DNA from 3 places in the Lysinibacillus telephonicus genome. Region 3 is predicted to be linked to each of the others. Evidence: predicted binding sites of a transcription regulator. Region 3 holds the regulator's gene; each other region holds the start of a gene.
What was found. The regulator CtsR, encoded in region 3, represses protease genes until heat stress. The targets are predictions, from matches to a motif close to ATGGTCAATAAAGGTCAAACA.
Positions count from the first base shown of each region.

Region 1: the regulator CtsR is predicted to act here: its motif matches at 1,246-1,266, upstream of clpP (ATP-dependent Clp endopeptidase proteolytic subunit ClpP).
Region 2: the regulator CtsR is predicted to act here: its motif matches at 1,044-1,064, upstream of MKY04_RS05500 (ATP-dependent Clp protease ATP-binding subunit).

Region 1 is NZ_CP155468.1:3,600,042-3,602,321, forward strand. Features, by position in the region: gene MKY04_RS17445 (hypothetical protein) at 544-786, shown strand; tRNA gene MKY04_RS17450 (tRNA-Arg) at 963-1,037, opposite strand; gene clpP (ATP-dependent Clp endopeptidase proteolytic subunit ClpP) at 1,347-1,940, shown strand; gene MKY04_RS17460 (HPr family phosphocarrier protein) at 2,242-2,280, opposite strand, start outside.
Region 2 is NZ_CP155468.1:1,171,291-1,173,570, reverse strand. Features, by position in the region: gene MKY04_RS05500 (ATP-dependent Clp protease ATP-binding subunit) at 1-1,013, opposite strand, end outside; gene MKY04_RS05495 (Crp/Fnr family transcriptional regulator) at 1,233-1,928, shown strand.
Region 3 is NZ_CP155468.1:4,444,718-4,446,997, reverse strand. Features, by position in the region: gene MKY04_RS21535 (hypothetical protein) at 1-22, shown strand, start outside; gene MKY04_RS21530 (DUF4870 domain-containing protein) at 161-466, shown strand; gene MKY04_RS21525 (CtsR family transcriptional regulator) at 722-1,183, shown strand; gene MKY04_RS21520 (UvrB/UvrC motif-containing protein) at 1,280-1,834, shown strand; gene MKY04_RS21515 (protein arginine kinase) at 1,831-2,280, shown strand, end outside.

The DNA.
Region 1 (2,280 bases), 840 kb from region 3:
ATAGGTAATGATAGTTTAAAGAGAATGAATTAAGGGTAAAATGAATTGGTACAGTAATTGCATTTTACCCCATATTTTTCATTCCCCCTGAAGTTTATTAGGCTGCTAAACTAATAAACTTCAGCAAGGTCTAGCTTTTATATTATTTATTTGAAACAGTAAAATGGCGCCCTTATAGGGCATATTGTAACAAACGAAAAACAGCTACAAATCAATAATTTGATGGCTTGATATGTAGCACTAATAAAAACTTATCATTCGTTATAAATCACAACATTAACTAATGTACTAGCTTTCAAGGAAATAATCAACCGTTTTGAATAGTTTTTTTGAAAAATATTTAATAAACTAGTTATTTGTTAATATCTAGAAACTTCAATTTTTCCCCTTCCCTGCTCATGTGAATCCTGTTAATTAAAAAACATTCAAGTTAAGTCGTGTATAGTAATCTATTTATCCGTATTTTAAAGGTAGCACGCTCTTTAATAATAGTACTGTTATATCTTAATAGACTATACAAGAAAAGCCTAAATTAGTAGCTCTGTGCCCATTAAAAAGAAACTGAAAAATACATTAACGTATGAAGGAAGTAAAAAACTAAATGAATATGAAGTTGAAAAAAATGGTTTAATTTTCAAGTTAGATGGAAAAGTTAAAGTGGTAAGTAATATTGCAGTTAATAAACAATTAAACCGAAACTTAAACAAACTCGGCATTAAAGAACTTAGATTCCAAAATCTTCATCAAACTCATGAAGCATTTAGTGTACAGTATGTTTTCCAATAGCACAGCTCTAAATAATCACATTCATTACGAATAGAGAGAAAATGTATAGTATTTGAGCGTCGTTTTATTATCGTTACCTCGAACATGCACTAAAACGTTAAAATACCGCACAAACGTTGATACTCAATGTTTGCACGGTTTTCTCATATTATATATAGGTATCTTAAACAGTAAAATGGCGCCCTCGGAGGGAATCGAACCCCCAGCGGAAGAACCGGAATCTTCTGTGTTATCCATTACACCACGAGGACACTTATAAATAGGTTTACACATTAAACAAGGAAATATTTTAAACATCATTTTGTTCAAATGACGACTTTACTATTATACAAATGTCTGTATCATAATTCAACTGTAAAGTAAAAGTCGTTTCCAATTATTATTTATTTAACGTGGTGATTATTTCTTTTTTATCCATACAATAGGTAGTGAATAATATTTTCTCATCCTCAGAGTTTATATTTGACCTTCCTTGACTATTCTGTGTATGATATTGTTACAGCTGAAGATTACTTCAGCATTATGTAAACAAATTAACCTTTAATAAGGAGGATTTAATAATGAATTTAATTCCTACAGTTATTGAACAAACAAATCGCGGCGAACGTGCTTATGACATTTATTCTCGTTTATTAAAAGACCGCATTATTTTACTTGGTAGTGCTATTGATGACAATGTTGCGAACTCAATCGTAGCGCAATTGTTATTCTTAGCAGCTGAAGATCCAGATAAAGATATTTCACTATATATCAATTCACCTGGTGGATCAATTACTGCTGGCATGGCGATTTTCGATACAATGCAATTTATTAAACCTAAAGTATCAACAATTTGTATCGGTATGGCAGCATCAATGGGTGCATTTTTACTAGCTGCTGGTGAACCAGGTAAGCGTTATGCATTACCAAATGCAGAGGTTATGATTCACCAACCACTTGGAGGCGCTCAAGGTCAAGCAACTGAAATTGAAATTGCTGCGAAACGCATTTTATTCTTACGCGATAAATTAAATAAAATTTTATCTGAGCGTACTGGCCAACCTTTAGAAAAAATTGCACAAGATACTGACCGTGACAATTTCATGACTGCAGAACAAGCGAAAGAATATGGTTTAATCGACGGTATTATTACACGTAGTAACGAGAAAGCTTAATACCTATATCAGCTCATTCTAAAAAGAGTACAATTCAGCTTTAAAAGCTGGATTGTGCTTTTTTGTATGGGCTTAATTTTTTGTACGGTTATTATATATTTATTCACTAATATTGGTTTTGCTTCTTAAATAAGAAAGAGCCGCCCAGAAACTATTTTCTGAACAAGCCCTTTGCTTTAATCTAAGTATAATATTTGCTTTTTATGATGGTTACACCAAAACATGCCTATCCTCGGCACAAGGGGCAGTCCAAACTGCCTTTTTAGACGGACCCTTACTGCGAGCGTTTACAAAGCTCTGCCTATTCTTCTTTTTGAATAAGCTTAATTAATCCATCTAG
Region 2 (2,280 bases), 1.3 Mb from region 3:
TCTAAGTCTCGACGGTAGCGATCCAACTGTTCTCGTTTTTTCTGGATTGTCTGCAAGCTTTGTTTTTCTTGCTCCCATTTTTTGCGCATATCTTCAGCAGCTTGCTTTAAAGTTGCTAATTCTGAACGTAGCACATCTAAACGTTTCTTGCTAGCTTCATCCTTTTCTTTAGTTAAAGCCTGTTCTTCAATTTCTAATTGCATAACACGACGAGTAACCGCATCTAGTTCTTGCGGCATTGAATCAATTTCTGTACGAATCATAGCACATGCTTCATCGATCAAATCAATTGCTTTATCAGGTAAAAATCTGTCCGTAATGTAACGATTTGAAAGCTCTGCTGCCGCCAAATTTGCGCGGTCATGAATACGAACTCCATGATGCAATTCAAAGCGCTCTTTCAATCCTCGTAAAATGGATACCGTATCTTCTATAGAAGGTTCCCGTACCATGACCTGTTGGAAGCGTCGTTCAAGAGCCGGATCCTTTTCAATATACATACGATATTCATCTAAAGTAGTAGCACCAATACAGTGCAATTCACCACGGGCAAGCATTGGTTTTAGCATATTTCCTGCATCCATTGCTCCGTCAGTTTTTCCCGCCCCAACAATCGTATGAATTTCATCGATAAACAATATTATACGACCGTCCGAGTCCTTTACTTCTTTTAATACACCTTTTAAACGTTCTTCAAATTGTCCACGATAGCTTGCTCCTGCAATTAAAGCACTCATATCAAGCTCATATAGGATACAATCCTTCAACCCTTCTGGTACATCTTTTCGAACAATTCTTTGTGCTAACCCTTCAACAATTGCAGTCTTACCTACACCAGGCTCACCAATTAAAATAGGGTTGTTTTTCGTTTTTCTTGATAGGATACGAATTACATTTCGAATTTCTTCATCACGACCAATAACAGGATCCATTTTGCCATTTTTTACTTGTTCAATTAAATTGCGACCAAATTGCTCTAATGGACTACGATTATCTTGCTGCTGAAATTGCATCCTTTAACACCCTTTCAAAATGGAAATTACACTTTGACCTTTTTTGACTATTTTGATTATAAGCTGTTTAAAAAGTAAATGCAAAAATTATCACTATAAAGTTTTTTCGATATTTTAAAGAGTTATGCTATTCTATATTTGGATACATATTTTTGAATTTTATTTAATTATCCTTAAAAATTGCATTAGTTTTCACTATTTAAAGGATGTGATGAGACGATGACATTGATAAATTCATTACCTGTAGATTTTTATCGGTTATTTGAGGAACATGGCTTATTACTGAAAGTTGATAAAGGCAGTCGTATCTTTCAAGAGGGTGAAAGTGCCGGCGATATTTTTTTAATTAAAAACGGCTCAGTACAAATTAGTAAAGAAACTGAAAGTGGAAAAGAACTAACTTTTCGAATTTGTGGAAAAAAAAATATTATTGGAGAATGTACTTTATTTAGTCCATTAACAATGCATTCAACATCTGCAAAAGCAATCGTTCAAACTGAACTTCTTACAATTAGCAAGGATTCCCTTGAAATGATGTTGACTCAACAGCCTTCACTAATGATTGATTATTTAAGATGGCTACAAAATGAAAATCTTAAAAATCAAAGCTTATTGCGCGACTTAATTTTACACGGAAAAAAGGGTGCATTATACTCAACACTAATTCGATTATCAAATACTTATGGTGAAGTAATTGATGAAAAAAAGGTGTTTATTAATTACAGTTTGACAAATACAGATATAGCAAATCTCTGCTCAACTAGTCGAGAAATGATTAATCGTATGTTAAATGATTTAAAAAAGCAAAAAATTATTTCTTTTGATAAAGGATACATTACAGTATTAGATTTACCTTATTTAAAAAATGAAATATGCTGCGAAAATTGTCCGGCATCTGTTTGCAGAATTGATTAGGAGTTGTAGCCTTGGAATAAAGTTTGACTAAAAACACCTCAAAAACTAAATTCAACGGTAAATAGTTTAATAGGAATTTCATAAACACAACTCGACCAAATTAGGCCGAGTTAATATCTTTTCTTATAATTCCAATTAACTTATCTTTCTCATCCGCTAAAAAAAGCATCCATTTTAGATGATTTACTTTGGAAATTTCGATATATTATCCCATAAATAGGTTTTAACTTTATAATGTGAATTTTTAAAACGGTTAAAAAATCTATTTTATTATTACTTTGGAATTAAGGGGGAATCAATAGCCCTTAACCATTGCGCTCAATCGTGGAATAATAAAGCGAAACAATCTATT
Region 3 (2,280 bases):
TAATAAAAAATCATCTAAATAATTAAACTTTAAAGAGCAGATGAATTTGGGTTCGATGCTCTTTTTTATTTTTATAAAAATATTAAATCTGATGAAACTAATGTTTAAGTTAGTCGTATATATACTATCAAGAAAAAAGTTAAGAGAGGCTGATATATAAATGGATAGTAAATGGTCAAAGGTCATTATACATGCTAGTGCATTTTTTGCTCCAGTGTTAGTTCCAATTTTATTCTTTTTATTAAGCGTAGATGAAGAAGTGAAACGAATTTCAATTCAGGCATTATTATTCCAAGCGGTAATGTGGTTATTGATTTTTATTTCCTCACTTTTAAGTTTCTTAATAATTGGCATTCCGTTCTTAATTATCTTCGGAATTATGACGATTGTCGTTCCGATTATCGGTATTGTTAAAGCGTTGGGTGAAACAAGCTGGGATTATCCAATCGTTGGAAGATGGGTATAATCAACTGTTTATAAAAATGATTATGTTTAATTAAAAAAAGAAATACTAATCGACAGAACGTTTAAAAAACGATTTTGTCGATTTTTTTAATATTTATACCAGCTCTAATTATGAAAAAAAGTTCTCTGCCAAGCAAGCTGCATGTGAATTTTTTATAAATTAATATAGGCGTTTAATTTGCATTTTGATTTTTCCATTTATATAATATAGTCAAAGATAGTCAAAGTCAGTAGCGAGTGAGGTGAGGTATAAAAAGTGAGAAATATATCTGACATCATTGAAGGTTATTTAAAGCAAGTTATCGAATTAGGTGGTCAAGGACATATTGAGATTAAACGCAGCGAATTGGCGGATAAATTCCAGTGTGTACCCTCACAAATAAATTATGTTATCAATACGAGATTTACTGCTGAAAGGGGTTATTTAGTCGAAAGCAAACGTGGAGGCGGCGGCTATATCCGAATTTTACGCGTAAAAGCAAATTCGAAAATTGACTTGCTGGAAGATATGATAAGGCAAGTTCATAATGGCGCCACACAATCTATGGCTGAAGATATAATCTACCGATTAATTGATGAAGAGGTCATTTCTAAGCGAGAAGCTAAATTGATGCTTGCTGCAATTGACCGAGCTACTCTTCGATTGCAATTACCGACTAGGGACGAACTCAGGTCTTATATTTTAAAATCCATGCTAACAACATTAAAATACGAATAATATGAAATGGTAGTGAAGCATGTTGTTCTACTTATTTAAAAAGCAGTAAATGAAATTTATAATTTTAAATCTTAAGTTAAAAAGAGGTGGAGGGTCATGATTTGTGAACACTGTAAAGAGCGGCAAGCAACTATAACGGTAACACAAGTAATTAATGGCCAAAAAAGTGAAAGACATTATTGTGAGGTTTGTGCCAGTCAGTTTCATCCTTTCAATTTAGATTTCCATAAAGAGGATCAAATACCAATACACCAACTTGTTTCAAATTTGTTTGGTCTACCTGTATGGAAAAGTGAAACACAGGAAAAGCAACAAACAGTCACACAAAAGGCTGCACAATGCCCAAAATGTGGATTTACTTTTCGCCATTTCTTGAATGAAGGCAAGCTAGGTTGTCCACAATGTTATGAGACGTTTAGTAAACAGCTTCCTCAAGTACTAACAAAAATTCAAGCTGGAACAAAGCATAGTGGAAAAGCTCCTGGAAAAATGAATAACAATAAAGAGTGGATGAAAAAACAAATTGAATCTGTACGTGAACAATTACAGGTAGCAATTGTAGAAGAGCGATTTGAAGATGCGGCTAAATTACGAGATGAAATAAGAGAAATCGAACGTAAGCTTGAACATGGGGGTGTGGATACACCATGAATCTTGAACACTTTTTAAAAAGCGGTGCTCCAGGTTGGATGGGTGATAAAGGACTTGATGCAGATATTGTATTAAGCACACGCATTCGTTTGGCAAGGAACCTAGATGGTTACCGATTCCCATTAAGCTTTACAGATCATGAAGCAATACAAGTAGATGAAATCGTAACAGATGCAATGCATCAAATAAGTAATAAAGAGCATAACTTTTCACATTTTACTATTAAAGATATGCCGCTATTACAGCGTCAAGTGTTAGTAGAAAAGCACTTAATAAGCCCGCTTTTATCTAAAAAAGAAAAATCGGCTTCTGTCTTAATTTCAAATGATGAAACGATTAGCGTCATGATAAATGAAGAGGATCATCTACGCATTCAATGCTTGGCGCCAGGGCTTCAACTTATAGAAACTTATGCACTTGCAAACAAATTAGATAGTCAATTAGAG